One region of the Kocuria sp. HSID17590 genome, then DNA from elsewhere that is predicted to be linked to it. Evidence: predicted binding sites of a transcription regulator. Region 1 holds the regulator's gene; the other holds the start of a gene.

What was found. The regulator LexA, encoded in region 1, represses DNA repair genes until DNA is damaged. The targets are predictions, from matches to a motif close to TCGAACANNTGTTCGA.
Region 2: a site for LexA is predicted at 7,673-7,688, ahead of D8M39_RS02280 (DUF6504 family protein). Genes of this name have one in related genera too.

What each region holds. Positions count from the first base shown of each region.
Region 1 covers NZ_RBMB01000020.1:25,876-41,158, reverse strand. Annotated here, with positions in the region: gene miaA (tRNA (adenosine(37)-N6)-dimethylallyltransferase MiaA) at 1-620, shown strand, start outside; gene dapF (diaminopimelate epimerase) at 631-1,575, shown strand; gene D8M39_RS08450 (class I SAM-dependent methyltransferase) at 1,797-2,414, opposite strand; gene hflX (GTPase HflX) at 2,502-4,154, shown strand; gene D8M39_RS08440 (ATP-dependent DNA helicase) at 4,151-6,214, shown strand; gene lexA (transcriptional repressor LexA) at 6,437-7,201, opposite strand; gene D8M39_RS08430 (LysM peptidoglycan-binding domain-containing protein) at 7,495-7,995, shown strand; gene D8M39_RS08425 (histidinol-phosphate transaminase) at 8,136-9,239, shown strand; gene hisB (imidazoleglycerol-phosphate dehydratase HisB) at 9,447-10,064, shown strand; gene hisH (imidazole glycerol phosphate synthase subunit HisH) at 10,061-10,777, shown strand; gene D8M39_RS12735 (hypothetical protein) at 10,774-10,935, shown strand; gene priA (bifunctional 1-(5-phosphoribosyl)-5-((5-phosphoribosylamino)methylideneamino)imidazole-4-carboxamide isomerase/phosphoribosylanthranilate isomerase PriA) at 11,012-11,761, shown strand; gene D8M39_RS08405 (SseB family protein) at 11,754-12,614, shown strand; gene D8M39_RS08400 (DUF1844 domain-containing protein) at 12,728-13,177, opposite strand; gene infC (translation initiation factor IF-3) at 13,599-14,651, shown strand; gene rpmI (50S ribosomal protein L35) at 14,769-14,966, shown strand; gene rplT (50S ribosomal protein L20) at 15,060-15,283, shown strand, end outside.
Region 2 covers NZ_RBMB01000004.1:122,257-137,539, reverse strand. Annotated here, with positions in the region: gene efeB (iron uptake transporter deferrochelatase/peroxidase subunit) at 1-947, shown strand, start outside; gene D8M39_RS02300 (cytosine permease) at 1,343-3,082, shown strand; gene D8M39_RS02295 (NtaA/DmoA family FMN-dependent monooxygenase) at 3,397-4,785, opposite strand; gene D8M39_RS02290 (MFS transporter) at 4,860-5,903, opposite strand; partial or broken gene D8M39_RS13170 (hypothetical protein) at 5,971-6,387, opposite strand; SAM riboswitch class IV at 6,433-6,551, opposite strand; gene D8M39_RS02285 (NAD(P)-dependent oxidoreductase) at 6,866-7,516, opposite strand; gene D8M39_RS02280 (DUF6504 family protein) at 7,712-8,122, shown strand; gene D8M39_RS02275 (DNA polymerase III subunit alpha) at 8,205-11,831, shown strand; gene D8M39_RS02270 (App1 family protein) at 11,895-12,965, shown strand; gene D8M39_RS02265 (NmrA family NAD(P)-binding protein) at 13,144-14,010, shown strand; gene nrdH (glutaredoxin-like protein NrdH) at 14,364-14,600, shown strand; gene nrdI (class Ib ribonucleoside-diphosphate reductase assembly flavoprotein NrdI) at 14,736-15,230, shown strand; gene nrdE (class 1b ribonucleoside-diphosphate reductase subunit alpha) at 15,227-15,283, shown strand, end outside.

The DNA of each region.
Region 1 (15,283 bases):
TGGGAGGTTCCGGTCTCTACGTCCGCGCAGTGCTCGACGACATCGAGTTCCCGGGCACGGACGCCGGCATCCGTGCGCGTCTCGAGGCGGAGCTCGCCCGGGACGGGCGGGGACCGCTGCTGGAACAGCTGGCCGCCGTGGACCCGGAGTCCTCCGCCCGGGTCAAGGACGAGCGGCGGCTGGTCCGGGCGCTGGAGGTCCACGAGCTCACGGGTCGACCGTTCACCTCCTTCATGCCGCGGCGCCGGTACGTGCGCCCCACCGTCCAGGTGGGCCTGGGCATGGACCGGGAGGTCCTCACCGAGCGCCTGGCCCGTCGCGTGGACGTCATGCTCGAGCGCGGCTGGCTGGAGGAGGTGCGTGCCCTGGAGGCGCGCGGTCTGCGCGAGAGCCCCACGGCGGGCAGGGCCCTGGGCTACCCGCAGCTGCTGGCCGTGCTGGACGGCACCCTCGACCTCGAGCAGGCGCGCGAGCAGACCGTGGCGGCGACGCGCCGGTTCACCAAGCGGCAGCGCACGTGGTTCGGCGCCGACCCGCGCGTCCACTGGCTCGACGCCGCCGCCCCCGTCGGTGTGGCGGAGCTCGCGGACCGCGCGCGGGCCGTGCTGCGCGGTCAGTAGGATGACGGCCATGACGGAAACGAGTGGGACAACGGGCCGCGCCGCGCACTGGCCGGAACTGGCGGGAGTGCGCGTGCGCAAGGCGCACGGCACGGGCAACGACTTCGTGGTCTTCACGGACCTGGACGGCTCCCTGGACGTCTCCGCGGACACGGTGGCCGCGGTGTGCGACCGGCACCTGGGCCTGGGCGGTGACGGTCTCATCCGCGCCGTGCGCGCCGAGCACGTGCCGGAGGGCCGTCGGCTCGCCGAGCGGTCGCCGGACGTCGAGTGGTTCATGGACTACCGCAACGGAGACGGCTCGCTCGCCCAGATGTGCGGCAACGGCGTGCGTGTGTTCGTGGACCACCTGGTGCGGGAGGGCCTCGTCGAGCTGTCCCGGGGCGCGCGGCTGCGGATCGGCACCCGGGCGGGTGTCCGCAGCGTCGCGCGCACGGCGGACGGGTACGCGGTGGACATGGGCCCCTGGAGCTTCGAGCACGGCGACGCCGCCCGCGAGCGCGGTTCCGACTGCCTGGTCTCGGTCTCGGGCCTCACGGTCCAGCGCCCGGGGATCTCGCTGAGCATGGGCAACCCGCACACGGTCGTCGCGCTGTCCGAGGGAGAGAAGCTGGACGCCCTGGACCTGCACACCGCGCCGGTCGTGGACCCGGCGCCGGCGGACGGCACGAACGTGGAGTTCGTGGTGCCCCTGGAGCACGACGACGACGCCGTGGGCCGCATCGAGATGCGCGTCTACGAGCGCGGGGTCGGGGAGACCTACTCGTGCGGCACGGGGGCGTGCGCCGCCGCGGCGGCCACGCGCTTCTGGGGCGGGCCGGACTCGCCGGACCGCTGGTTCGTGCGGGTCCCCGGGGGAGTCCTCTCGGTCACCTTCGTCCCGGCCCCGGACGGTACGGAGCACGTGGTGCTGGCCGGCCCGGTGCGGGTGGTGGCCACCGCCGAACTCGTGTGAGGCGCGGGGCGGCTGTGCGGCGTCGTCGTTCCCGCCACACCGCGGTGGCCCGTCGTCCCATGGTGACCCGCCGCACCCATGACGACCCGCCGCACCATGACGGCCCGCTGGGCAAGGGCGACCCGCTGCACCCGCGGTGATCCCCGCGGGTGCACGGGGATCAGTCCCACGGCACGGTGACCAGTTGCGCTGCGAGGATCAGCTGCGCTGCGCCACCGCGGTCAGTCCCGCTCCACCGCGATGACCCGGAAGCCCTTGTCCGTGGCCGCGCGGCGCACGTGGAACTCCTCCGGCAGGGTCTCCCGCAGCCACCGCTGGAGGGTGTCGCCGCCGAGGTTCTTCTGCACCACGAGCCACGCGCTGCCGCCGGGAGCGAGCCGGGGCAGCCACTGGGCGAGGATCTCGTGCAGGGCGTCCTTGCCCACGCGGATGGGCGGGTTGGACCAGATGGTGTCGAAGGTCCGCTCCGCGGGGACGTCCTCGGGCAGGAACGTCTGCACGCCCCGCAGTCCCAGCTCCTGCGCGTTGGCCGAGGTCAGGGCGAGGCTGCGCTCGTTGACGTCCACGGCCGTGACGCTCGCCTCCGGATCGGCCTGGGCCAGCGCGATGCTGAGCGGGCCCCAGCCGCAGCCGATGTCGAGGAACGAGTGGCCCCGGGGATCGGGGACGTTGCGCAGCAGCGCCGCCGTTCCCTTGTCGAGGGCCCCGGGGGAGAAGATCCCCGCGTCGGTGCCGACCTCCACGGTGCGTCCCCTCAGCTCCACGGTGATCCGGCGCGGCTTCTGCGCCACGGCGGGGTCGGAGACGAAGTAGTGCTGCGCGGAGGGCTCGGGGGTCATGGCTCCACATGGTAGTGCCCGCCCGGGTGTGTCGGTGCCCGGCGCTAGACTGGCAGCACTGACCACCCCTCCCGAACACAGGAATACATGACTGAATCTCACACCCACCGGGACGCCGCGCCGCAGGACTCCGCGCAGCCCGGTGACCTGACCGGCCCGGAGCTCGAGGACGTCGTCTCGAGGGTACTGGCCCGCGCACGCAGCCGCGCCGAGGCCCCCCTGGCGGGAGTCGGCTCCGATCCGGCCCACGGCGACGACGCCGAGACGGAGAGCGGGGCCCGCACCGGCCGCGAGCACCTGGGGCGCGCCCGGGAGCTGGCCGCGGAGAACGAGTACCACGGCGTCGGCGACGGCGACCAGCAGGACCTCGCGGAGCGCCACGCCCTGCGCCGCGTCGCGGGGCTGTCCACGGAGCTCGAGGACGTCACCGAGGTCGAGTACCGCCAGCTGCGCCTGGAGCGCGTGGTGCTCGCCGGCGTCTACTCGAGCGGCACCCTGGCGGACGCCGAGAACTCCCTGCGGGAACTCGCAGCCCTGGCGGAGACCGCCGGCTCCGAGGTCATGGACGGCCTGCTGCAGCGCCGCGTGAACCCGGACCCCGGGACGTACCTGGGCTCCGGCAAGGCCCTGGAGCTGAAGGACGTCGTGGCCGCCACGGGCGCGGACACCGTGGTCGTGGACGCCGAGCTCGCCCCGTCCCAGCGCCGCGCGCTGGAGGACGTGGTCAAGGTCAAGGTCATCGACCGTACCGGGCTCATCCTGGACATCTTCGCGCAGCACGCGAAGTCCAAGGAGGGCAAGGCACAGGTCGAGCTCGCGCAGCTCGAGTACATGCTTCCCCGCCTGCGCGGCTGGGGCGACTCCCTCTCGCGTCAGGCCGGCGGCCGTGCCGCGTCCGGCGAGGGCATCGGCAGCCGCGGACCCGGTGAGACCAAGATCGAGCTGGACCGCCGTCGCATCCGTCAGCGCATGGCCAAGCTGCGCCGCGAGATCGCCGGGATGAAGCCCGCGCGCGAGACCAAGCGGCTGAACCGCAAGCGCAACGCAGTGCCCTCCGTGGCCATCGCCGGCTACACCAACGCGGGGAAGTCCTCGCTCCTGAACCGGCTCACGGACGCCGGGGTCCTCGTGGAGAACGCACTGTTCGCCACGCTGGACCCCACCGTCCGCAAGGCGGAGACCCCGGACGGCATCGGCTACACCCTCGCGGACACCGTGGGCTTCGTGCGCTCGCTGCCCACGCAGCTGGTCGAGGCGTTCCGCTCCACGCTGGAGGAGGTGGCGGACGCGGACGTGATCGTGCACGTGGTGGACGCCTCCCACCCGGACCCCGAGGGCCAGCTCAAGGCCGTGCGTGACGTTCTCACGGACGTCGGTGCCAACGGCATCCCCGAGATCGTGGCGCTGAACAAGGCGGACATCGCGGATCCCGTGGTCCTCGCGCGGCTGCGCAACCACGAGAACCCCTCGGTGGCCGTCTCCGCCCGCACGGGAGAGGGGGTCGAGGAGCTGCAGCGCCTGATCGCGGCCGCCATCCCGCGCCCGGACCACGAGCTGGAGCTGCTGGTGCCCTACGTCCACGGCGAGGTCGTCTCACGGCTGCACGCCCAGGACGCCGAGATCCTGCGCACCGAGCACACGGAGGACGGCACCCGGCTGCACGTGCGGGTGCGGGAGGACCTCGTGGCGGACCTCGAGCCCTACCTGGTCCCGGACGCGGAGGATCCCGCCGGCGCATGACCTCCGTGTTCATCGACGAGACCGGGAAGGACATCTCGGACGTCCGCCCGGAGTCCCTGCCCGGGGGCGCGGACGCCCTCGAGCTGCTGGACGCCGCCGTCGCCGCACTGGGAGGCCAGCGGCGCGACGGGCAGCGTTTCATGGCCGCGAAGGTCGCCGAGGCGCTGGAGACCCGCAGACACCTGCTGGTACAGGCCGGAACGGGCACGGGCAAGTCCCTCGCGTACCTCGTTCCGGCGCTGCGCCACGCCCGGGACGCGGACAAGCCCGTGGTGGTCGCCACCGCCACGCTCGCCCTCCAGTCCCAGATCACCGGCCGGGACGTCCCCCGTCTGCTGGACGCTCTCGAGGACGAGCTCGACGAACGCCCCACCGTGGCCCTGCTCAAGGGCCGTTCCAACTACGCGTGCCTGCACAAGGTGGAGGGCGGCTACCCGGAGGACGACGACGCCGCGCTGTTCTCCGTGCCCGTCACGGCCACCGGTGGTGCCAGCTCCGGGGCGGAGCGTCCCCTCGGCGGGCTCGCCCAGCAGGTGGTGCGGCTGCGGGAGTGGGTCGAGTCCACCGAGACCGGTGACCGGGACGACGTCCAGCCCGGTGTCTCGGACGCCGCGTGGCGCCAGGTCTCGGTCACCGCGAAGGAGTGCCTGGGGCGCAAGTGCCCCCTCGTGGAGGAGTGCTTTGCCGAGCGGGCGCGCGCCCAGGCGGGAGAGGCGGACGTGGTGATCACCAACCACGCGCTGCTCGCGATCAACGCCTTCGAGGGACTCTCGGTGCTGCCCGAGCACGACGTCGTGATCGTGGACGAGGCCCACGAGCTGCGCGACCGTGTCACGGGAGCCGTGACGGCGTCGTTGTCCGCGGCGGCCGTGCGCGCGGCGGGAACCGGCGTGCGCAAGCACACGGCCGCCTCGGGTGAAGCGCTCGAGCGCGCCGCCGAGGCCTTCGACCGCGCCTTCGACGACGAGCAGTCCGGGCTGCTGCCCCGCGGCTTCACCGAGGAGCAGGTCTACGCGGTGCGGGGAGTCCAGGACGCGGCCCGCACGGGTCTGAGCGAGACCAAGGGGGAGAGCAAGGGAGAGGACGCCGGCCGCCACGCCGCGCGGTCGCGGCTCTCCGAGCTGCTCGACACCGCCGAGCGGATGCTGGGCGCGGACACCACCAGGGACGTCCTGTGGGTCTCCCGGGTGGGCAGGTGGAGTCCCGGAGCCGGGTACGTGGGGGCCGGCCCGGGGGAGCCCGCGACCCTGAACATCGCACCCCTCAGCGTGGCCGGGCCCCTGCGGGAGGGGCTGTTCGACGGCCGCACCGTGGTCCTGACCTCGGCCACGCTGGCCGTGGGCTCCTCCTTCTCGTCGGTCGCCGGATCGCTCGGGCTGCAGGGCCCAGGAGCACCGAAGTGGCGCGGCGTGGACGTCGGCAGCCCCTTCGACTACCGCAGCCAGGGCATCCTCTACGTGGCGAAGCACCTCGCGAAACCGGGTCGCGGGGTCTCGCACGAGCAGCTCGACGAGCTGCTGGAACTCCTCGAGGCGTCCGGGGGTGGCGCACTCGGTCTCTTCTCGTCCCGCCGCGCCGCGGAGGACGCCGCCGAGGCGCTGCGAGAACGGACGGAGCTGCCCATCCTGTGCCAGGGGGACGCCTCCCTGCCCTCGCTCGTCAAGGAGTTCACGGACGACCCCGCGGCAAGTCTCTTCGGCACCATGAGCCTGTGGCAGGGGGTGGACGTTCCCGGTCACTCCTGCCGACTCGTGGTGATCGACCGGATCCCGTTCCCGCGCCCCGACGATCCGCTGGGCACCGCGCGCACGCGTGCCACCGAGCGGGCGGGGGGCAACGGCTTCATGGCGGTCTCGGCCGCCCACGCCGCGGTGCGCCTCGCGCAGGGCGCCGGGCGACTGATCCGTTCGAGCGGGGACCGTGGCGTCGTCGCCGTGCTGGACTCCCGCCTGGCCACGGCCCGGTACGGAACCTTCCTCACCCGTTCGCTGCCACCACTGTGGCGCACCACGGACCGGCAGACGGTCCTCGGCGCGCTGAAGCGCCTCGACGCCTCCTGACGGAACCTCCGGGCAGGGCGTGGCTGTGTGGTGGGCCGAGGCGGGTACCGGTCACGACGACGCTGCCCCGGCTTGATGGTCCCGCTGGCGGGCACGCGTGTGGCACCGCCGTTCCGGTGACGGCAATGCACGGAGGCTCCGCGCCCCTGCTGCTGTGAGGCGCCACATGAGCGGGCGCCACGAGGCGGTGACGCGGCGCGGTGACTGGTTGTGCGGGCGGGCCTACAGGGCCCGGAACACTGAGACGACCTTGCCCATCACGGTGGCGTGGTCACCCAGGATCGGCTCGTAGCGCGTGTTCTGCGGCAGCAGCCAGGTGTGTCCGTCGCGCTGGCGGAACGTCTTGACGGTGGCCTCGTCGTCCAGCAGCGCGGCCACGACGTCGCCGTTCTCCGCCGAGTTCTGCTGGCGCACGACCACCCAGTCGCCGTCGCAGATGGCGGCGTCGATCATGGAGTCGCCGGAGACCTTCAGCATGAACAGCTGGCCGTGGCCCACGAACTGGCGCGGGAGGGAGAAGACGTCCTCGACCGACTGCTCGGCCGTGATGGGACCGCCGGCCGCGATGCGCCCCACGAGCGGAACCGAGACCATGGCGGAGGACTCGTCCGCGGAGGGGAGGTCCCCGATCGTGTGGACGGCCGGGGACGGGGCACGCCCCGCCGTCTCCCCACGGGCGTCTGGAGCATCCTGCTCGGCTCCCAGGTGGCGGTCCAGCTCCTCGGCGCTCAGCGGCCGGAGCATCTCCATGGCACGGGGGCGGCGGGGATCGCGGCGGAGGTAGCCCCACTTCTCGAGCTGGCCGAGCTGGTGCGTGACGCTGGAGAGGGAGGCCAGGCCCACGATGTCCCCGATCTCCCTCATGGACGGCGGGTAGCCCCGCGAGGCGATGGAGCGCTGGACGGCGGCCAGGATCTTGGCCTGCCGCGGGGTGAGCGAACGCGCGCGGGTCTCGGCCGCGTGGCGTTCCGGGGAAGAAGTGCTCACGTGCGGGGTCCTTTCACCGTGTCACGCGGTGCGACGGTGTCCCAGGGGGACGGCGCGGCGCCGGGGCGCTTATGCGTGTCGGAGACGTGGGGTCGACTGACTGCTGTGTGACCTCGAGCTTAACCCGCGCGAGGCCGTCGATTCAAATATGTGTTCGAAAACATCCTCGACAGCGTTCGTACATCCGTGCTAGAACTGAACCCTGCCATTCGAAGATGTGTTCTACGAAGGCAGTACAGGATTCGAACACCGTCACCGGGAGGTGGCGCCGCCCCGATCACCAGGAGGTTGTCATGACCGCACTCATCATGCCGAAGTCCCTACGTCGCGGTGCCGCCGCACCCGTGTCCCGCATCTCCCGGGCCGTCCGTCGCCCGGCCTCGGTCGCCGCTCCGGCAGCCACCCGCGGGGCGAGCACGGTGCGCGCAGCCGGTGCGAGTGCCAGCGTGCGCCGCACGGACGGTGGGGGCGCAAGCACCGGCTCCGGCGTGCACCTCACGCGCCGTGGGCGCTTCTTCCTGATCGGGCTCCCGTTCGTCACCGGTGCCGCGGCGCTGCTCGTGGTCGCCGCCGTGTTCCTCCTCCCCGCGACCGTCAAGGCCTCGACCGACAGCGTGACGGAGCCGGTCACCCGCAGCGTCACAGTGCAGTCGAACCAGACCCTCTGGGAGATCGCCGCCTCGGCGGACCCCCAGCGCGACACCCGCGAGGTCATGAGCGACATCGCGGAGCTCAACGGGCTCTCCTCGCCCTCGCTCACGGCCGGACAGGTCCTCGAGGTGCCAACCCGCTGATGCCCTCCTGGGCCGGGGATCCCGGGTCGGAGCAGACGACGCCGGTGCGCCGTCGTGTTCGACACCTCGGAACCGCGCGGAGAAGTTCCACGGAGAATTTCCACCGAGAACTTCGACGGAGAAGTTCATAGACTGGAGCGGTGAATGATCCTGCCGCACCCCTCGACTCCCTTCCGCTGCGCGACGACCTGCGCGGAATGTCCCCGTACGGGGCTCCCCAGCTGCAGGTCGCGGTCGCTCTGAACACGAACGAGAACACGCATCCCGTGCCGGGCGAGGTCGTGGAGGCCATCACCCAACGAGTGCACGAGACGGCGGCGTCCCTGAACCGTTACCCGGACCGCGACTTCACAGACCTGCGCCGCGCACTCGCCGACTACCTGGGGCACGGTCTCACCGAGGACAACCTCTGGGCGGCCAACGGCTCGAACGAGATCCTGCAGCAGATCCTCCAGGCCTTCGGAGGGCCTGGCCGCTCCGTGCTGAGCTTCGTCCCCACCTATTCGATGTACCCCCTGCTGGCACTCGGCACCGGTACGGAGTTCATCGCGGGGGACCGCGCGGAGGACTTCTCCCTCTCGGCGGAGTCGGCGTCGCAGCAGGTGCGGGCCCACGCACCGGACGTCGTCTTCCTGTGCTCACCGAACAACCCCACGGGCACTGCGCTGGGCCTAGACGTGGTCCGTGCGGTGTACGAGGCGGGAGAGGCCACCAACACCGTGGTGGTCGTGGACGAGGCGTATGCCGAGTTCGCCCGTTTCGGCACGCCGTCCGCCCTGACCCTGCTGGAGGGCCGGCCCCGGCTGATCGTGACCCGCACCATGAGCAAGGCCTTCGCACTGGCCGGGGCGAGGCTCGGGTACTTCGCGGCGGCCCGCGAGGTTGCGGATGCCATGCGGCTCGTGCGCCTGCCCTACCACCTCTCGAGCGTCACCCAGGCGACGGCGCTGGCGGCGCTGGCGCACCACGGGACACTGCTCGCCACGGTGGAGGACGTCAAGATGCAGCGGGACCGGATCGTGGACGAGCTCAAGCGCATGGGTCTGACCCCGGCGGAGTCCGATTCCAACTTCGTCTTCTTCGCGTGCCACGGGGACGCGCACGAGATGTGGCAGGCGCTCCTGGACCGGGGCGTCCTGGTGCGCGACGTCGGCATCCCCGGTCACCTGCGCGTCACCGCCGGCACGGAGGCCGAGAACACCGCGTTCCTCGAGGCCGTGGAGGACCACCTGTCCGTCCGCTGACGCGGCACCCGGGCCAGGCGGGGCGAGGCCCGCAGCCAACCGGGACCGCCCCGGCGGGAATTGCCCCGCGCTGAACGAGGGGCCCGCGTCCACCCGGGCCGCGAGGAGGTCTCGTTAGCCCGGTCAAGCCGGTCGGAGGGCCCGCCTAGACTGGAACGGTCCCGTGAAGGGTCGCGGGACGCGAACACCAAGGAGTCATCGCAGCACATGAGCGCAGCCGAGAACCAGCGAACCGCCACCGTGGAGCGCGTGACGAGCGAGTCCACGGTGCGCGTGAGCGTCAACCTGGACGGCACGGGGACGTCGCGGATCGAGACGACCGTCCCGTTCTACAACCACATGCTCACCGCCCTGTCCAAGCACTCCCTGATCGACCTGGACGTCCAGGCGCACGGTGACACGGACATCGACGTCCACCACACCGTGGAGGACACGGCGATCGTGCTCGGAGAGGCGTTGCACGAGGCCCTCGGGGACAAGCGCGGGATCCGCCGTTTCGGGCAGGCCACCGTGCCGCTGGACGAGGCCCTGGCCTCCGCGGTGGTGGACGTCTCCGGCCGCCCGTACACCGTGCACCTCGGCGAGCCGGAGGGGCAGCAGTACCACCTGATCGGCGGTCACTTCACCGGGTCCATGACCCGTCACGTCTTCGAGTCCCTGGCCCACCACGCGCAGCTGTGCCTGCACGTGGAGCTCCTCCGCGGCCGGGACCCGCACCACATCGTCGAGGCCCAGTTCAAGGCCCTGGCGCGTGCGCTGCGCGAGGCCGTGGAGCTGGATCCGCGCATGGCAGGCTCCATCCCGTCCACGAAGGGCGCACTGTGAGCGGGGTGGACACCGGAGTCCGTGACGCTCCCGACGTCGTCGTGCTGGACTATGGGGCCGGCAACGTCCGCTCTGCGGTCCGGGCGCTCGAGGAGGCCGGGGCGCGCGTGAAGCTCAGCGCGGACCCCCGCGACGTCGCGGACGCGGACGGGCTGCTCGTCCCGGGCGTGGGTGCCTTCGAGGCGGTCATGTCCGGGCTGCGCGCCGTGGACGCGCCGCGTCTGATCGACCGTCGTCTCAGCGGCGGCCGGCCGGTCCTGGGCATCTGCGTGGGACTGCAGGTCATGTTCGAGCGCGGTGTGGAGCACGGCCGCGAGTCCGAGGGACTGGGCCAGTGGCCGGGGACGGTCGAACGGCTGGCCGCTCCCGTGGTTCCCCACATGGGCTGGAACACGGTGCAGCCTCCGGAGGGTTCCGTGCTGTTCCGCGGGCTCGAGGACGAGAGGTTCTACTTCGTGCACTCCTACGGGGTCCAGGACTGGGCGTTCGACCAGAGCATCGAGCAGATGTCCCCGCCGGCCGTCACCTGGGCCGAGCACGGGGCCCCGTTCGTGGCCGCCGTCGAGAACGGTCCGCTGAGCGCCACGCAGTTCCACCCCGAGAAGTCTTCGCACGCGGGCATCGCACTGCTGCGCAACTGGCTCGACACGCTCCCGCGCACCGGCCGCATGCAGGGGCGCATGCCCGCAACCGGATCGGAGGCCACCCCGTGACACCCTCACTCCTGGTGCTCGTGGCGGGGGCGTTCTTCGTGGGAGGCGCCATCTCGTTCCACCAGCAGCGCAAACCCCTGTGGTCGGTGGTCCTGATCGCCGTCATCGCCGCGGCACTCATCGGCTACGGGGCGTACTCGTGGTCCGTGAGCGTGTGAGGCCCCGCCGCCGAGACGTCCCCGGACACCCATCGACACCCTGACCGCGCCACCCGGCGCTGACGCGAGGAGAGACATGACAGAGACCACCGAACCCCGCCTCGAGCTGCTTCCGGCGGTGGACGTCCAGGGCGGACAGGCCGTGCGCCTCGTCCAGGGCGAAGCGGGTTCCGAGACCGGATACGGAGATCCGCTGGAGGCCGCGCGCTCGTGGCAGGACGCCGGGGCCGAGTGGCTCCACCTGGTGGACCTCGACGCCGCGTTCGGCCGCGGCGACAACATCGAGGTGCTGCGTCGTGTGGCGCAGAACCTCGACCTGAAGATCGAGATGTCCGGGGGCATCCGCGACGACGAGTCCCTGGAGCGTGTCCTGTCCCTGCGGCCCGCGCGCATCAACCTCGGCACCGCGGCTCTGGAGAACCCGGAGTGGACGCGTCGGGTGATCGCGGAGCACGGGGACCTGATCGCCGTGGGGCTGGACGTTCGCGGCAGCACGCTCGCGGCGCGTGGCTGGACCCGTGACGGCGGGGACCTCTGGGAAGTCCTCGACCGGCTGGAGGCGGACGGCTGTGCACGCTACGTGGTCACGGACGTGACCAAGGACGGCACTCTCCGTGGCCCGAACACCGAGCTGCTCGCGGAGGTGGCGCGACGCACGGACAAGCCCGTGGTGGCCTCCGGCGGCATCTCTTCGCTCGAGGACATCGCGGCACTGCGCGAGCTCGTGTCCACGGGCGTCGAGGGCGCCATCGTGGGCAAGGCCCTCTACGCGGGGCGGTTCACGCTCTCCGAGGCACTCGACGTCGCCGGTCGCCCCGGTGCCTGAGACCCCGCACGCCCGCCCCCTGCCCCCGCACATCGCCGCCCAGCTGCGGTCGGCGGGTGGGCCCACCGACACCGGCGGTCAGGCCTGGGAGGGGCGGAACCTGGGGGAGGGCACGAGCCACACCCACCAGTTCCCGGAGGATCCCGGCACCGCGGACCGGCAGCTCGAACGAGCGCTCACCGCGTGGCGTGAGGGGCGGCTGGGCGAGCAGGACGTCGTGGCGGCCCTCGGCTCCGCGCGCGTCTTCGTGCCCATCGTGGCGCGGGTCTCCCAGTCCCACATCACCGAGGACGGGCTGGTCTCCGACAAGGAGGCGGACATGGCCCTCGTGAGCCTCACGGCGTCGGACGGCCGCGCGGCCCTTCCCGTCTTCACCTCAACCGCCGCGCTGCAGGCGTGGAACGCGCAGGCCCGTCCCGTGGCGGTGGAGATCCGCCGTGCGGCACTGTCCGCGGTGCAGGACGGCTCCGCGATGCTCGTGCTGGACCCCGGAACGGACCCGGCGTTCGTCGTGCGCCGGCCGGCCCTGTGGGCGGTCGCGCAGGGGCGGGACTGGACTCCGTCCTACCGGGACTTCGCGGTGGACGACGCCGTGATGCGCGCGGGTCTCGGTCTCGACGGCGTGCAGGCCGCGCTCGCCGGGCCGGGCCGCGGCGTCGCCGCCGTCCGCGCGGACGGGACCGCTCTCACGGGCGGGGGCGAGGGCCCGGAGCTGACCGTGACCCTGCAGCTGCGCGCGGGCATGTCCCAGGACGAGGTCCGGGCCGCCGTGGAGCGCTACCAGCAGCGTCTCGCTGCCGAGCAGGTCATGGCGGACGCCGTGGACTCCGTGGAGCTGCGCCTCACCTCCTGAGGAGCCTCCCGCGCAGAGAGAACAGCGGGAACGGCCCGCGACCGGAGTGGTCGTGGGCCGTTCTCGTGAGGCGTTCTGCTCGTTGCGGGTTCTGCGCCTGTTCTGCGCGGGTGTCAGCCGTAGACGGGACCGGTGAACTTCTCGCCGGGGCCGGCGCCCGGGGCGTCCGGGAACGGGGAGGCCTCGCGGAAGGCCAGCTGCAGGGACTTCAGGCCGTCACGCAGGGGTCCCGCGTGCTGCGAGCCGATCTCCGGAGCGGCTGCCGTGACGAAGCCGGCCAGCGCCGTGATGAGCTTGCGCGCCTCGTCGAGGTCCTTGAGCTCATCGGCGTCCTCGTCCGCGGCCAGGCCGCACTTCACGGCGGCGGCGCTCATGAGGTGCACCGCGGCGGTGGTGATCACCTCCACCGCGGGAACCTCCGCGATGTCGCGCATCTGCCCCTGGACCGCGTCCACCGCGTCATCGGGGAGGCCGGGGGTCTCGGCGGGGTGCTCGTGGTCGGCGGGGGCGGTGCCGGGGGCGTCGGTGAATTCGTAGCGCTCGGAGCGCGGTGCGTCGGACATGCGTCCCACTGTAGAACAGCGGCGCCGCGCGGACAGCGGGGCGACGACGGCGCACGGCCCGTCCGGCGTCGCCCCCGGGTTTTCCTCGGCCCCCCCTTCCGGGCGGGCGCCGTCCGGGAGTGCGCGGTCCCGCCCCACACGGCCCCGGGTGGCCGAGTGGGGCGTCGGTGCGCTACGATGGACGGCAGTGTGCAAGCGGAGGCGACTCCCACCCGTTACCGACAGCCCCCGAGAGATCGAGGAGCAACAGGTGTTCGGGTTCGTGACCGAACGAGCACTTCCCGGCCAGTCCGGGGAGAGTGCTCGACTCATCGGTCCCCAGTGTGGTTCCCCACCTCCGCTCGCGCGTGCCGCAGCGGAGGTTTTTTCGTTGCGGTCGAGGACCCGACAGCGGGACAACCCACGAACCTAGGAGCTTGGCATTAGCGATCCACGTATCAATGACAGAATCCGCGTCCCGGAAGTCCGTCTGGTCGGACCTGGCGGCGAGCAGGTCGGCATCGTGCGCGTCCAGGACGCGCTGCGGCTGGCCCGTGAATCGGATCTCGATCTGGTCGAGGTCGCCCCGAACGCCAAGCCCCCGGTGGCCAAGCTCATGGACTTCGGCAAGTACAAGTACGAAGCAGCGGTCAAGGCCCGTGAGTCCCGCAAGAACCAGGCCAACACGGTGCTCAAGGAAGTGCGTTTCCGTCTGAAGATCGACACGCACGACTACGAGACCAAGGTGGGCCACGCCAAGCGCTTCCTCTCCGCGGGGGACAAGGTCAAGGCCATGATCCAGTTCCGCGGCCGTGAGCAGCAGCGCCCCGAGATGGGTGTCCGCCTGCTGCAGCGCCTCGCGGACGACGTCGCGGACGTCGGCGCGGTGGAGACCACGCCCCGCGTGGACGGCCGCAACATGGTCATGGTCATCGGCCCGCTGAAGAACAAGGCGGAGGCCCGCGCCGAGGCCCGCAAGCAGCAGCAGCGTGAGAAGTCCAAGGCGGACAACGAGCGCAGGCAGCGTGTGGACACCTCTTCCGCGGAGTCGGTGACCCAGTCCATCGGGGACGCGTTCCCCGAGGAGCTGCGCCAGGCGGCGTCGGCCCCGGCCGAGGAGAAGCCTGCCACGCAGGCCGAGGCGCCCCAGGAGGCTGCCCCCGAGGCACCCGTGGAGTCCGCCCCCGTGGCGGCCGAGGACGAGGTCAAGGCCACCGTGGCGCCGGCGAGCGAGACGACGGAGACCGTCGTGGAGCCCGCGGCCGAGGAGAAGGCTGCCAAGCCGGCGGCTGAGGCCAAGGCCGAGCCCGCTGCGACCGAGGCGAAGCCCGCTGCGAGCAAGCCTGCGGCGTCGGCGAAGCCTGCCGCCGCTGCAAAGCCCGCCGCGTCGGCCAAGCCGGCGGCGAGCAAGCCGAGCGCTTCTGCGAAGCCCGCGGCCCCGAAGCCGGGTGCGCCCAAGCCGGGTGCCGGCAAGCCCGGTCCGGCCAAGAAGTAGCGCCGCACAAGGATTGACAGCGTCGGGCGTGTGATCGCCCGGCATCAGCATGGCCGCGGCCCCGTGCCGCGGCCCGCCGGTGTGTGACACCGGTCGATGGAGAAGGAGACGGCCACCATGCCGAAGATGAAGACCCACAGCGGGACCAAGAAGCGTTTCAAGCTGACCGGTTCGGGCAAGGTCAAGCGCCAGCAGGCGAACCGCCGCCACTACCTGGAGCACAAGTCCTCCCGCCTGACCCGCCGTCTCGCGAGCGACCAGATCGTCTCCACCCCGGGCGAGGCCAAGGTCATCAAGCGGATGCTGGGCAAGTAGGCCCTCTTTCGTCCCCTCAGCAGTTCGCCGCGGCAGCGCGGCGGGTAGACATGTTCCGGCTCCGGCCGGGACCGAATCGTTAGGAGTACACACGTGGCACGTGTGAAGCGGGCAGTCAACGCCCACAAGAAGCGTCGGGAAGTCCTCGAGAAGGCGTCGGGCTACCGCGGACAGCGTTCGCGCCTGTACCGCAAGGCCAAGGAGCAGATGCTCCACTCGTACACCTACTCGTACAACGACCGCCGGAAGAAGAAGGGTGACTTCCGCCGGCTGTGGATCCAGCGCATCAACGCCGCGTCCCGCGCCAACGGCCTGAC
Region 2 (15,283 bases), on a different contig from region 1:
GCGGCTCCGAGTACGCCCCGCCCCAGGACACGGGGGAGGCCCACGACCTCTCCGCCGCCCACCTCACGGTCACGGTGGGCTTCGGGCGCTCCCTGTTCCAGGACTCCTCGGGCAAGGACCGTTTCGGCCTGAAGTCCAGGATGCCGGAGGGCCTGATCGAGCTGCCCCACTTCCCGGGGGACCAGCTCGAGGACGCGCGCACCGGCGGGGACCTGTGCATTCAGGCGTGCGCGGACGACCCGCAGGTGGCCGTCCACGCGGTGCACAACCTGATCCGCATGGGCTTCGGGGTGGTCTCCACCCGGTGGATGCAACTGGGCTTCGGCCGCACCTCCTCGACCTCCACGGAGCAGGCCACGCCCCGGAACCTCTTCGGCTTCAAGGACGGCACCGCCAACCTCAAGGCGGAGGACGCCTCGGCGATCGAGGACCACGTGTGGGTCACGGACGACTCCTGGCTGCGCGGCGGCACCTACCTGGTGGCCCGCCGGATCAGGATGATCCTGGAGACGTGGGACCGCGAGTCGCTCACCGGGCAGGAGAAGATCATCGGGCGCACCAAGGGCAGCGGGGCGCCGCTGTCCGGCGGCGAGGAGTTCACGCCCGTGGACCTGGGGATGATGGGCTCCGGCAACCAGCCGATCGTGCCCGAGGACTCCCACGTGCGCCTGGCCCACCCGGACACCAACGGCGGCGTGCAGATGCTGCGCCGCGGCTACAACTACGCGGACGGCACGGACACCGTGGGCAACATGGACGTGGGGCTGTTCTTCATCGCCATGGTCAAGGACCCCGCCACGGGTTTCGTGCCCATCCAGAAGAAGCTCGCCCGCCAGGACGCGCTCAGCGAGTACCTGCGCCACACCGGCTCCGGGCTCTTCGTCGTGCCTCCGGGGGTCTCGCAGGACCCGGCGGACTACCTCGGGCGCCCGCTCTTCGAGGCCTGAGCGCCACCTTCGCCGACGACGCCGCCGCACGTTCCCTTCGCGCGGGGCACCGCGGTGCCACCGGCAGCTGCGGCCGTGCCGCCCCAGGGGACGACGCCGCCCGGGTCGTTCGCGACGCCGCGGCCCCGCGCCGTCGTGCCCCGACGCCGTGACGCGTGCCTGCACCAGGACGTGCCCCCGTCGGCCAGATCACCCGTCCGCAAGCGGTGCGCCGTCGACAGATCGTTACACGGGGGCCTCGTGCGTCACACGCCGCACGCACGCCGTCAACATGCCGGAAACATGACCCCGCCAGGATCGAGGCATCCGCGGACGCCGCGGATCCCCGGGCGTGCACCGCCCGGTGGGGATCCCGCTCCGGGGTCCGTTCCCGTGAGCGACGAAAGGACGGCGGCATGTCCCTGGACGTGGAATCCCGCAGTGAACTCTCCCCCTCGGAACCACCCGGCACCAGTACGGGCAGCAGTCCGGGTGCGGGTGCCGAGGCCGCAGCGGCCGGCGTCGCGGCGGGTGGGGCCCGCTCGGCCGCGAAGGAGAGCCTGGAGGACTACACCCTGCGCTTCGCCCCGCGCTCCTACCGGCAGTGGGGCCCGGGCGTGGTGGCCACGAGCGCGCTGGGTGGCATCGCGTACCTCGCCGACTTCTCGATCGGCGCGAACATCGGCATGGCCCACGGCACCACGAACGCCCTGCTGGGGATCCTGGTGGCGGCCGTGATCATCTTCGTGACGGGTCTGCCGCTGGCGTACTACGCGGCCCGCTACAACCTGGACCTGGACCTGATCACCCGCGGCTCCGGCTTCGGGTACTACGGCTCGATCATCACCAACGTCATCTTCGCCACGTTCACGTTCATCCTCTTCGCGCTCGAGGGCTCGATCATGGCGCAGGGGCTCGAACTGGGCCTGGGGATACCCAAGCCCGTCGGCTACGCGATCGCCACGATCATCGTGATCCCGCTGGTGATCTACGGGATGAAGTCCCTGGCCCGGGTGCAGGTGTGGACCACCCCGCTGTGGCTCGTGCTGATGGTGATCCCGGTGGGCTACCTGGTGGTCTCGGACCCCTCCTCAGTGGGGGAGTTCCTGGACTACCGCGGTGAGAACGGGCAGGGCCCCAGCTTCGCCGCCGTGATGCTCGCCGCGGGCGTGTGCCTCTCGCTGATCGCGCAGATCGCGGAGCAGATCGACTACCTGCGCTTCATGCCGCCCAAGACGGCGGAAAACCGCGTGGCCTGGTGGCGTGCGGTGATCCTGGCCGGGCCGGGATGGGTGGTCTTCGGAGCCGCCAAGCAGATCACCGGGCTGTTCATCACGGTGTACCTGATCGCGCGCCTGGACCCCGCGGCGTCGGCCACGGCCAACGAGCCCGTCCACCAGTTCCTGGGCGTCTACCAGCACATGATGCCGGGGTGGCTGGCCATGGTGCTGGCGGTGGTGCTCGTGGTGATCTCCCAGATCAAAATCAACGTGACCAACGCCTACTCCGGGTCCCTGGCGTGGACCAACTCGTTCACCCGCGTGACCCGCACCTACCCCGGGCGCCTGGTGTTCGTGGGCGTGAACCTGGCGATCGCGCTGACGCTGATGGAGCTGAACATGTTCGACTTCCTCAACACGGTGCTCAGCTTCTACGCGAACTGCGCCATGGCGTGGATCGTCACGGTGGCCACGGACATCGTGGTCAACAAGCACGTGCTGGGCCTCTCGCCCAAGGTCCCCGAATTCCGCCGGGGCATGCTGCACAACTGGAACCCCGTGGGCCTGGTCTCCCTGGGGCTGTCCGCCGGGATCTCGATCGCGATGTTCTTCGGGGCCTTCGGACCCGGGATCGCCCCTTTCTCCCCGATCTTCGCGGTGCTGATCGCCCTCGTGGCCACCCCGGTGACGGCGATCGCCACCCGCGGGCGCTACTACCTGCGCCGCACGGACGACGGGATCGAGCTGCCCTACACGGACGCGGACGGCAACCCCTCCGACGAGCTGCTCACGTGCCACGTCACCGGCCTGGACTTCGAGCGCCCGGACATGCTGCGCTCCAACGAGCCGGGGCCCGACGGCGAGGTCCAGTACATCTCCTCCCTCGCCCTGGCCACCGACAGGACCGGCCGGTACGTGCTGCCCGCGCAGCCCTGAGCACTCGGGAAGAGCGGCGTACCGCACCCGGTGCGCCCTCCCGTTCCCCGCAGACAGGCGACCCCGCCCGGCCCCGTTCCCACGGGCGCCGGGCGGGGTCGGGCGCGTCCGGGGCGGTGGGTGCGACTGCGGGCCGCCGCTGCTCCGGGTCTCGGTGCCTCTGGATGGCCGAGCCTCCGGGGGCCTCGTGACGTCCGCACGGGACGGGGAACGACGGCGCCGGGCGGAGTGAGCGTCCGAGGGGCGGGACTCCGAACCGGGGCGCCGTCCGAGCAGGCCACCGTACGGCGGCTTCAGGCTGACGCCGGGCCCCTTCAGCGGCGGTGGGCCGCCCCCGGGTGGTCCCGCGGCAGCCGGGGCCCGGCCCCGCCGAAGACCTCGCGGGCGGAGCGGACGGAGGACACGGCGTCGTCGTCGGACGTGCCGCGGGCGGGCTCGAGCAGCCCGCGCTCGCGCAGCACCGGCGCCACGAAGCGCCCGAAGCGCTCGAAGTCCGCGGGGCGCACGCACGCGTTGACGTTGAAGCCGTCCACGTCCGCGACCCGCGCCCAGCGCTCGACCTCGTCCGCGACCTCCTCCGGGGAGCCCGTGATCACGGGACCTCGGCCCCCGATCGCCACGAACTCCGCCACGCGCCGCGGGGTCCACGCGGCGTCCGGGTCCATGGTGGTGAAGGACGCGAGCGCCGAACGGTTGGCGTCTGTCTCCACGTGCTCCAGCGGGGCGTCGGGGTCCGCGTCGGAGAGGTCCACCCCGGTCCACCCGCCGAACAGGGCCAGGGCCGCGGGCACGTCCACGTACCGGGTGTACTCGGCCAGGCGCTCGCGGGCCGCGTCACCCGTCTCGGCCACCACGACGGCGACGTTCGTGAACGCCTTGACGGAGCGGGGATCGCGCCCGGCGGTCTCGGCCTCCTCTCGGAGCCTGCCAGTCCACCGGGCGACGTGCTCGGGCGTGGGCCCGGAGAAGAAGACGGCCTCGGCGTGTTTCGCGGCGAACGCGAGCCCGCGCGGGGAGGCCCCGGCCTGGAAGAGGTACGGGGTGCGCTGGCGGGTGGGAGCGGTCAGGGAGGGGGCGGTGACGTCGAAGTACGTGCCGTGGTGGCCCGCGCCGCGCACCTTTGCGGGATCCACGACGACGCCGCTGTCCCGGTCCGCGGTGTACGCGTCCTCCTCGTAGGAGCCCTCCCACAGGGCGTAGACCACGTCCATGTACTCGTCCGCGCGGTCGTAGCGCTCGTCGTGGGGCAGCTGCGTGCCCAGCCCGAGGTTGAGCGCGGCGGACTCCTGGTAGGAGGTCACCACGTTCCACGCGATGCGCCCGTCCGTGAGGGCGTCCAGGGTGGCGAAGCGACGGGCGAGGTCGTACGGCGCCGCGTAGGTCACCGAGGCGGTCACCCCCACAGCCAGGTGCTCCGTGGCCCGCGCGAGCAGGGGCGCGAGCAGCAGGGGATCCAGCTGGGGGACCTGCACCCCGCCGCGCAGGGCGGCGTCCGGGCTGGCCCCGTAGACGTCGTAGAGCCCGAGGACGTCCGCGAGGAAGATGCCGTGGAAGCCCGCGGCCTCGATCGTCCTCGCCTCACGCTCCCAGTGGGCCGGCGAGGCGTAGTTGCGGGACTCGTCCTCGGGGTGGCGCCACAGCCCGGGGGACTGGTGGACGGGCACGGGCATCTCGAACGCGTTGAACAGCAGCGGGCGGGGCATGGAGGTCCTTTCACGGGGAGGGGTGGTGGTAGGGGAGGTCGGCCGGCGCCGGACGACGTCGTCGGCCGGGGTGCTCAGGCGGGGACCGGGGCGGCGACGGCCGCGGGGACGGCCCGGGCGCCATCGGCCACGGAGTCCCGCGCCATGCGGGCGGTGACCACGGAGACCACGGCGAGGACGCTGAGGTAGCCGCACAGCAGCCACGGGGTGCCGCCGCCGCGGGCCACGAGCCACGCGGCGATCATGGGGGTCAGTCCGCCCGAGAGGATCGTGCCCACCTGGTAGCCCAGGGAGACTCCCGAGTAGCGCAGGTGCACGGGGAACTGCTCGGCGAACAGCGCGGCCTGGGGGCCGTAGATGCTGTCGTGCAGCACGGCCAGGCCCACGAGGTACATGAACGGCAGCAGGGCCAGCGGGCCGTGGTCGAGGAAGAGGAAGTAGGGCCACACGAACACGCCGACCAGCGCGGCCGCGATCCCGGAGATCCGGCGGCGGCCCACACGGTCCGAGAGCCACCCCCACAGGGGTCCGCCCACGATGCCCACCGCCGCCGCGATCAGGATGGAGACCATGACCCACTGGCTCTGACCGCGGTGCTGGGTCACGTAGGTGAGGGTGTAGACCGTGAGGATCGAGAAGATCGCCGGCTGGACCATGCGCTGGCCGATGCACACGATCACCCCGCGGGGGTACTCGCGCAGCACCTCGCGCACGGGGGAGACGGCGCGCTTCTCCTCCGCCCTGACCTCGCGGAACTCCTCGGCGTCCGTGACACCGGCGCGGATGACCAGCCCGATCACCACGAGCACCGCCGAGAACAGGAACGGCACCCGCCAGCCCCACGCCTGGAACTGCTCCGGGGTGGTCGCGGCCTGCACCACGGCGAAGAACGCGGTGGACAGCAGCATCCCCGCCGCCGAGCCGACCTGCGTGAACGAGCCGAACAGCCCCCGCAGCCCGGAGGGGGCGTGCTCCACCGACAGCACGGCCGAACCACCCCACTCCATCCCCGCGGAGAGCCCCTGCAGGATGCGGCAGGCCACCAGCAGCACCACCGCGGCCCAGCCGATCCGATCGAAACCGGGCAGCAGGCCGATCGCCGTGGTCGCCAGCCCCATCCGCCAGCAGGGAGGCCACGAGCAGCGCCTTGCGTCCGATCCGGTCCCCCAGGTGGCCCGCGACGATCCCGCCCAGCGGACGGAAGAAGAACGCGATCGCGAAGGTCGCGAACGAGGCGATCACCGTCCCCACGCCCGAACCCTGCGGGAAGAAGTAGTGGTTGAACACCAGGGCGGCCGCCGCCCCGTAGAGGTAGAAGTCGTACCACTCGATGGTCGTGCCCACGAACGACGCCGCCAGCACCCGCTTCTTCGAGCGCACCGCCGCACCCGCGGCCCGCAGGGTGGCGGGAGCAGCAGCGGGAGACACGCCGGGGGTGGTGCCGGGAGGGGCGCTGGGGTTAGAGGAGAGAGGTGTGCCAGGGAGCTGCGCCCCGGCAGCGGCGGTGCGTGCGGCGTCGTCGTGCCCGCCACTCGATGGAACGGGGCCCGCGGGGCGGGAGAGAAGAGTCTCGTCGGTGCGGCCGGGTGCGGCGTTGCCCATGAACAGTCCTTCAGACCGAGGCGTCACGAAGCGCAGGGGAACCGGACGCCGTCCTTGCCCGCACCGGTGTGGTCACGGGCCGAATCATCACCTGGGGCACCCCACGACAGCGTCAGAGGGTTGCCGTCCGGCCAGCCAGGGCTGTTGGGCCGGAACTCGTGATTCCTGTTCGGTCACACAACCACACACGCCGCGGGGAGGACAACCCGGGGCCCGCCGCGCATGACGCCGCGCGACACGGATTGGGGGCACCGTGGGCGCAGCAAGGGTGCGTGGGTCTGGGGCAGTGGGGTCTGGGGTACTGAGGCACTGCTGGGGTCCGGGGGAGCCGAGGACGCAGGGGAGGCGGGAACGGTGTGCGCGCGGGTGCTGAAGAAGCTGGGGCGCCTTGCCACGCGGCCCAGCAGCGCGCCACCCGCCACCCACGCCCCACCCCGCCGCCCGCGCCGGCTGCGGGCCGCGCGCCGTCGTCGACCGCTCAGTAGGCCACCCCGAAGCGCTCGCGGTGGTGGGCGGGGCGCTCCACCTCGTCGAGGAACGCCTCCCCGAAGTCCGCCCCGGAGATCACCGAACGCCCCGACTCGTCGGTGAGCAGCACCTCGCTGCTCGTGCGGTAGGAACCGGTGCGCTCGCCGGGGTTCCACGCGCCGAACTCGCCTGCGGGGGAGATCACGAACCAGTCGAAGGACTCGGGGGTCGCTGCCAGATCGGCCATCACGGCCTCGATCTCCACCGAGTCCCGGCGCCACTCGGGGTTGAAGTCCGGGGCGTCGTAGACCTTCGGGCCGCCCTCGCTGACCCGCATGGAGCCCGCGCCGCCCACCATTCCGAAGCGGATGCCGCGGGCCATGGCCTGCTCCGCGATGCCCTTCTCGACGGCGCGCATCACGCCCTCTCCCGCGAGCGTGCCACGCGGGGACAGAGCCGTGAGCACCACGTCCGTGTCCTCCAGGGCCGCGGCCACCACGGCGGGGTCGGCGACGTCGCCCGTGCGGTACTCGACGCCCGCCACCGGGTGCTCGGGGGCGTTCCTGCTCCAGACGGTCACCCGGTGCCCGCGCCGGGCACCCGCCGCCGCGATGCTGCTCCCGGCGTATCCCGTGCCACCCAGGACTGCGATGCGTGTCATTTCCTGCTCCTTCTCCCGTGCTCCGGCCACCAGGGGTGGTGCCGGCTGCCGGGAGAACTTCGCGGGCGGGCGGGGTATTCCGGGTAGAGGGTGCGGTGGGGTGGAGTGTGCCGGGTCGCTTATGCGTGTCGGACAGCCTTGGCACCGTCTCAGGAGTCGAATAAAGTTTCGAATACCCGGGGAGGGTGGAACGTCATGACGGTTCTGGAGAGTGCGGAGATCGGGTCTTGGGAGGACCCGTGGGAGTCGGTGCCGGTGATCGGCGCGGGTGTCAGGGCGGCGTCCACCCGGCGGGGGCGTGATCTCACCCTCGAGGGCGGAGCGGCCGAGGTTGTCGTGCGCTGCGACGGTGCCGGCGTGCCCCGGGAGGTGGTCCACCGGGGGCGCGTGCACCGCGTGGTGGAGCCGCCCGTGCGGTGGTACGAACGCCGGAACTGGTGGGAATCCGAGGACCGCGTGCCACGGGAGTCCCGCACGAGCATGGTGGACCGGGAGCTGTGGCAGGTCCAGGCGCTGCAGGGCGGGACGACGGCGCCCTGCACCTTCCGGCTCGTGCGCAACCAGGTCTCGGACCGGTGGCAGCTGCTCGGGGTGACCCTTGGCTGAGTGGCAGGTGGGGCGGGCTGGAGGCGCTCCACCGGGTCCCGCAGCACTTGACAGATATTCGAATAAAGATTCGAATAAACCCATGCACTTCCCTCACCTCCACGTGGCCTCCGCCTTCAGCGCCCACTACGGTGTGGCGCGCCCGGAGGAGCTGGCGGCCACCGCGGCGGAGCAGCGGGCGGAGATCCTCGCGTGCACGGACCGGGACGGCCTCTACGGCGCGGTCAAGCACGTCCTGGCGTGCCGGGAGCACGGCATCTCTCCCGTGCTGGGGGTGGACCTCGCGCTGCTCGGGGCGGGTCGTGTCGGCGGGGCGGGTCGGGCGGGCGCGGCAGGCCAGGCAGGTCGGACGGGTGCGGCGGGCACCCGCGGTGGGCAGCGACGTCGCCCGCTGCCGCCCCGGGTGCTCGGGCGCGTGGTCGTGCTGGCCACGGGGCACAACGCCGGGGCCGGCTACGCCGCACTGTGCCGCGTGGTCTCCGCCGCGCACCGCGCCCACGACCGGTTCCCCGCCCACCCGATCGGCCTCACCGCCGCGCAGCTGGCCCGCCACGTCCACCGGGCCGCGGCGCACGAGGAACCCGGGCTCGTGGTCCTGGTGGGCCCGGACTCGGACGTCGGCAGGCTGCTCGCCAGGCGCCACTACCAGCCCGCGCGCACCGCCCTGCAACGGTGGCGCCGGGTGCTGCCCCCGGGAACCCTCGTGGTGGAGACCGCCACCCACCTCTCTCCCCAGGGAGCGCCCCTGAGCACCGGCCACGCGGTGCGGATGCTCCAGATCGGGCACCGGGCACAGCTGCCCGTGGTGTTGAGCAACGCCGTGCGCTACGCCCACCCCGGCCAGGCCGTGACCGCGGACGTGCTGGACGCCGCCCGCACCCTGATGTCCCTGGACGAGCTCGCCGGCGCGGACCGCGGCGTCCTGCAGCCCAACGGCCAGGGCTGGCTCAAGGACGACGACCGCATGGCCCTGCTCGCCCACGAGATCGCCCACGCCGCGGACCAGGGGGACGCCGGGCGGAACAGGCTGCTCGCGGACACCCACCACCTGGCCGAACGCTGCGTCCTGGACCCCGAGCACGACCTCGGGATGGGCCGGCCCGTGATCCCGGAGGCCTCGGTCCTCGGGGTCCAGGGCAATCCGGACCGTGAACTCGCCCGGCGCTGCTACGCCGGCCTCGCACGCCTGCACGGGCACGAGGACTGGGACCGCACCGTGCCGGGACTCAACAGGGAGTCGCTGCGCTCGCGGCTGGAACGGGAGCTGGACGTGATCTCCCACCTGGGGTTCGCGGGCTACTTCCTCACCGTGGGGGAGGTCTCGGAGCTGATGAGCGAGATGGACGTGCGCCACGCCGCCCGCGGTTCGGGGGTCTCCTCCCTGGTGGTGCACCTGCTCGGGATCTCCCCGGCGGACCCCCTCGAGTACGACCTCGTCTTCGAACGGTTCCTCTCCCCGCTGCGCCCCAACCTGCCGGACATCGACATCGACATCGAGAGCGCCCGCCGCCACGCCGTCTACCAGCGGATCTTCGAGCGCTTCGGCCCCCGGCGCGTCACCCTCATGAGCATGCAGAACGCCTACCGCTCCCGCGGGGCCGTGCGGGACGCCGGACTCGCCCTCGGCCTCGGCGCCCAGGACGTGGACCACGTGGCGGGCCAGCTGTGGCGCGTCCCCGGGGCCACCCTGCGCCAGGAGCTCACCCGCCGCCCCGAGCTCGCACCCCTCGCGGACAGGCTGCGCGGCAACCGGCAGCTGGACCTGCTCGTGGACCTCACCGAACGCCTCGACCGCCTGCCCCGCCACATCTCCATGCACCCGTGCGGGGTGATCCTCTCCGACACCACCCTCCTGGACCGCACCCCCGTGCAGGCCAGCGGGATCGGACTGCCCATGTCCCAGTACGACAAGCACGACATGGACCCCATGGGCCTCATCAAGCTCGACGTCCTGGGCGTGCGCATGCAGTCCACCCTCGCCCACGCCGTCGCCGAGACCGCACGGCTGCACCCCCACGAGCCACCCCCGGACCTCGACGCCATGCCCCGGGACGACCCAGACACCTACCGCCTGATCAGCTCCACCCACACCCTCGGGTGCTTCCAGATCGAGTCCCCCGGGCAGCGCGAGCTCATCGGCACCATGGGCCCGCAGGAGTTCAACGACCTCATCGTGGACATCTCCCTCTTCCGCCCCGGACCCATGCAGGCCAACATGGTCCGCCCCTACCTCGACGCACGCCACGGCTGGTCCGCACCCCAGCACCTGCACCCGGACCTCACCGAGATCCTCGCCGAGACCCACGGGGTGGCCGTCTACCACGAGCAGATCATGCGCATCATGGACCGGATGACCGGCTGCGGCCTCGGCCGCGCGGACGTCTGGCGGCGCCTGCTCGGCTCCCACGGCGAAGCACCCGTGGAGGCCGCCTTCCGCGACGCCGCCCGCGGACGCGGCTACACCCACCGCACCATCGACACCGTGTGGGAGCTGCTCCACGCCTTCGGCAGCTTCGGATTCTGCAAGGCCCACGCCGTGGCCTTCGCCGTGCCCACCTACCAGTCCGCCTGGCTGAAGACCCACCACCCCGAGGCCTTCATGGCCGGCGTCTGGGAGCACGACCCCGGGATGTACCCCGCCCGCCTGCTCGTGGGAGAGGCCCGCCGCATGGGCATCCCCGTGCTCGGCCCGGACGTCAACCGCAGCGGCGAGCACCACCGGGTGGAACCCGTCACCCCACGCCCCGGCACCGTGGAACCCGGCGACCTCGACCACGGCATCCCCCACACCCAGGACGGCGCCTGGGGAATCCGCATGTCCCTGAACTCCATCACCGGCCTCAGCACCGCCGAGACAGAACGCCTCCTCGCCGGCCAGCCCTACGCCACCCTCGCCGAGGTCAGGACCCGCGCCCGCCCCACCCGCAGAAGCCTGCAGCGTCTCGCCGCCGCCGGAGCACTCGACACCCTCCTGCGCGGCACCGGATCCCGTGCCTCCCACACCGACATGGTCACCTTCCTCCGCGACCAGGCAGACCGTCCCGCCACCGGCCAGCCTCCGCGCTCGCAGCCGGGGGAGGGCCAGCTGAGCCTGCCCCTGGGGGACGTGGACCTCACCGGTCTGCCCGCCCGGCTCCCCGAGCCGAGTCCCGAGGAACGGGTCCGGGCGGAGATGGACACCATGGGCACGGAGGTCTCCGCCCACCTGATGGACTCCCACGCGCAGCTCATGCGCCGCTACGGCGCCACCCGCGCCGAGGACCTGCTGGGGCTGCGCAACGGGACCGAGGTGGTCGTCGCAGGGGTCCGCGTCTCCACCATGACCCCGCCCATGCGCAGCGGCAGACGCGTGGTCTTCATCTCCCTCGACGACGGTTCCGGGGCGGTGGACTGCACCTTCTTCGACGAGGCCCAGGCCGCCTCCGGCGAGGTGCTCTTCGCCCCCACGCTGCTGCTGGTCCACGGCCACACCCGGCGCACCGGTCCCCGGGGCATCGGCATCCAGGCCGCCCAGGCCTGGGACCTCTCCCGCCCCGAGACCCTGCCGGACCCCTCGAGCCTGCTCGGCTCCCGCCCCACCCCCGGGCGCCCACCGCGGCGCAGCGCTCCCGAGCGCCCCTCGCCCCGGCGGGCGCGGCCCAGCGCCTTCGAACCTGATGCTTCCGAGCCCCACGCCCCCGCCCCGCACACCCGGGCGGTCGCCCCGTGACACATCGCCGCACGACGCACCCCGGCCACGGTGCCCACCCCCGCCTGTGGGAGACTGAGGACCATGGCGAAAGACAGTGGCGGAGGGGATCTGCTGCCGACCGTGGACCAGGTCACCGAGGAAGCGATCAACATCGGCTACCGCTTCGACCAGAAGCTGCAGCGCTGGCGGCAGGGCAGGGCAACCCAGCGCGGAGACATCCCCACCATGCTCGCCTTCGACGGCTACGGCAGCCCCCGCTACGTCCGGGCACTGGGCCGCGTGCTGCTCAAGACGCGCTCGCTGATCCAGGACACGGACGACGCCGACGAGTCGATCCGCGGCTGGCGCTCCTTCTCGTCGGTGCCCTTCGCGTTCGCCCACGTGAACATCTGGCTGGGGGACCACGAGTTCCACCTCGTCGCGGACAAGGGCGGTGTGATCGACGTGGACCTCAACGTCTCCATGGCCCCGGGGGCGCACTCCATCTACATGCAGGCCGAGGGCTCGGAGGTCACGGAGGCCAAGGTCACCGTGGTCTCGGACCAGCAGTACCTGGGGGTCGTGTGCGACGTGGACGACACCGTGATGGTCACCGCGCTGCCCCGTCCGATGCTCGCCGCCTGGAACTCCTTCGTGGCCAACGAGCACGCCCGCATCCCCACCCCGGGGATGTCCACCATGATGGACCGGCTGCGGCGCAAGCACCCGAACGCTCCGTTCCTCTACCTCTCCACCGGGGCGTGGAACGTGGCACCCACGCTGCGCCGCTTCCTCACCCGCAACGCCTACCCCTCCGGTGCGCTGCTGCTGACCGACTGGGGTCCCACCACGGAGCGCTGGTTCCGCTCGGGCGCCCAGCACAAGGTCCAGAACCTGCAGCGCCTGGCCGCCAACTTCCCGCACGTGAAGTGGATCCTGATCGGGGACGACGGCCAGCACGACCCGCAGATCTACGCGGGCTTCGCCGAGCGCTACCCGGACTCCGTGGCGGCGGTCGTGATCCGCAACCTCTCGCCCACCGAGGCGGTTCTCGCCAACGGTGCGCGCGTGCCGGACGGGCACCGGGTGATCTCCCCGGAGGGCGTGCTGTGGATCGAGGCCAACGACGGCGCCTCCATCTCGGACCAGCTGCAGGCCGCAGGACTGCTCTGACGTGTCCTGCCACGAGCCCTGGCACGGGCCTCGTCACGGGCCCTGACACGGGCTCCGAGCCTCCCTGACCTACCCCGGCCATTCCATTCCTGCCCCCACCCCTCCCCTCCACCGGCTGCCTCCCGCACCCCGGCCGCCGGTGGAGGGACCACAACGCCCCACGAACGGAGAACCCCTCATGACTCGCACCACCACCGCAACCATCGGCATCACCGGCGTCACCGGACACGTCGGCGGAGCCGTCTCCCGCGCACTCGAGGAGCGCGGCGTCGCCCACCGGCTGCTGGGGCGCAACCCCCAGCGCTTCGACTCCCGGGTGGCCGCGTCGGACGGTCTGCTGGAGTCCGCATCCCTGGACTTCTCGGACCCGGAGCGGGCCGCGGAGTCCATGAAGGGGCTGCAGACCGTGTTCCTGGTCTCCGCCGCGGAGACCGCCGAGCGGGAGGCGCAGCAGCTCGCCATGGTGGGGTCGCTGTCCCGGGCCGGCGTGGAGCGCGTGGTCTACACGTCCTTCGCCTCGCCGTCGCCCACGGCGACCTTCACCTTCGCGCGCACCCACTACGCCACGGAGCAGGCGATCGAGCGCGCCGGGCTGGAGCACACCTTCCTGCGGGACAACTTCTACCTGGACGTCCTGCCCCTGTTCGCGGGGGAGGACCGTGTGCTGCGCGGACCCGCGGGGGACGGCCGCGTGGCCGCGGTGGCCCGGGCCGACGTCGCCGACGCCGCCGTGGCGGTCCTGCTGGACCCGCAGGCGCACACGCGCGGCGCCTACACCCTCACGGGCCCCGAGTCGCTCACGATGACCGAGGTCGCCCAGATCCTCACCCGTGTGACCGGGCAGCAGTACCGCTACGAGGCGGAGACGGTCGAGGCCGCGCACGAGTCCCGCGCGGTCCTGGACCCCGAGCCCTGGGAGATGGAGGCGTGGGTCTCCACCTACACGGCCATCGCCTCCGGGGAACTGGCCGAGGTCACGCAGGACGTCCGCGAGCTCACGGGCCACGCCGCGCGCTCCCTGGAGGACGTCCTGCGCCAGCGGTGACCCGCGCCCGTCCGCCCGTTCGCCCGCCTGGGCGACACGGCTCGGCGGTGGCCGGGACACGCGGTGCGAAAAGTTTTTCCGTGACGTCGGGAACGCCGCTTATCCACACCCCGGCGGCGAAAAACCGCGTGCTGCCGGGCACCGGCCACCGGGGGTCCTGTGGACAACCCGGGGGATAACCTCCGAGGCCCTGTGGATCGTGCAACCACATCATCTAGGGCTATGTCCCGGTACGCGCCACTAGATGTAGTATTGACCCAGATCTTCAACCACCTGGCGCACCACCCGGACCACGAGCTGAGAAGCCCCGGAAGCGCCGGAGAATCGGTACTTCCCGCAAGGAGAGATGGGCTATGTCAGTCACCGTGTATTCCAAGCCGTCGTGCGTCCAGTGCAACGCCACCTACCGCGCCCTCACCAAGAAGGGCATCGACTACACCGTCGTGGACGTCACCGAGGACACCACCGCGTACGACCACGTGGTGGGCCTGGGCTACCAGCAGGTCCCGGTCGTCGAGGCCGGCGGCGAGCACTGGTCCGGGTTCCGCCCGGACAAGATCAACAGCCTGGCGCTGCTGCGCTCGGCATGAGCCCCACGCCGTGGCACCCCCGGGTACCACGGCGGACGCGGCCCGCACCCGGTGGTCCTCGGAGCGCGAGCGTCCCGGCGGCCACCGGTCCTCGCCACCCACCAACGTTCCCCCCCAGAATCGAAGTGACCCGGCATGAGTGCCCTGGCCTCCGTTCTCGCCCAGGCGAAGGAACGGGAAGAACACCACACCCCCGTCGTCGCGGGGGAGGACGCACCCCTGGTGGTGTACTTCTCCTCCGTCACCCGCAACACGGACCGGTTCGTCGCCAAACTTCCCGTGCGTTCCCTCCGGCTGCCCCTGAAGACCTCTGATCCCGTTCCCCGCGTCACGGAACCGTACGTGCTGGCCGTGCCCAGCTACGGCAGGCCCGGGGGAGCGGGATCCGTTCCCCCGCAAGTCGTCAAGTTCCTCAACGACGCCCCCTCACGGCAGCACCTCAAGGGTGTGCTGGGCGCGGGCAACACCAACTTCGGCCCCCTGTTCTGCGTGGCGGCGGAGAAGGTGGCCGCCAAGTGCCAGGTGCCCCTGCTCTACAAGTTCGAGCTGATGGGTACGGATGAGGACGTCGAAAAAGTCACCCAAGGATTGGAAGAGTTTTGGCAAGCATTCACGCAACCCCGGGAGTGAGCGTCGAGCCCGGCCACGAGGACCCCACCTGCCCCGAGAAGTACCGGGGCCTG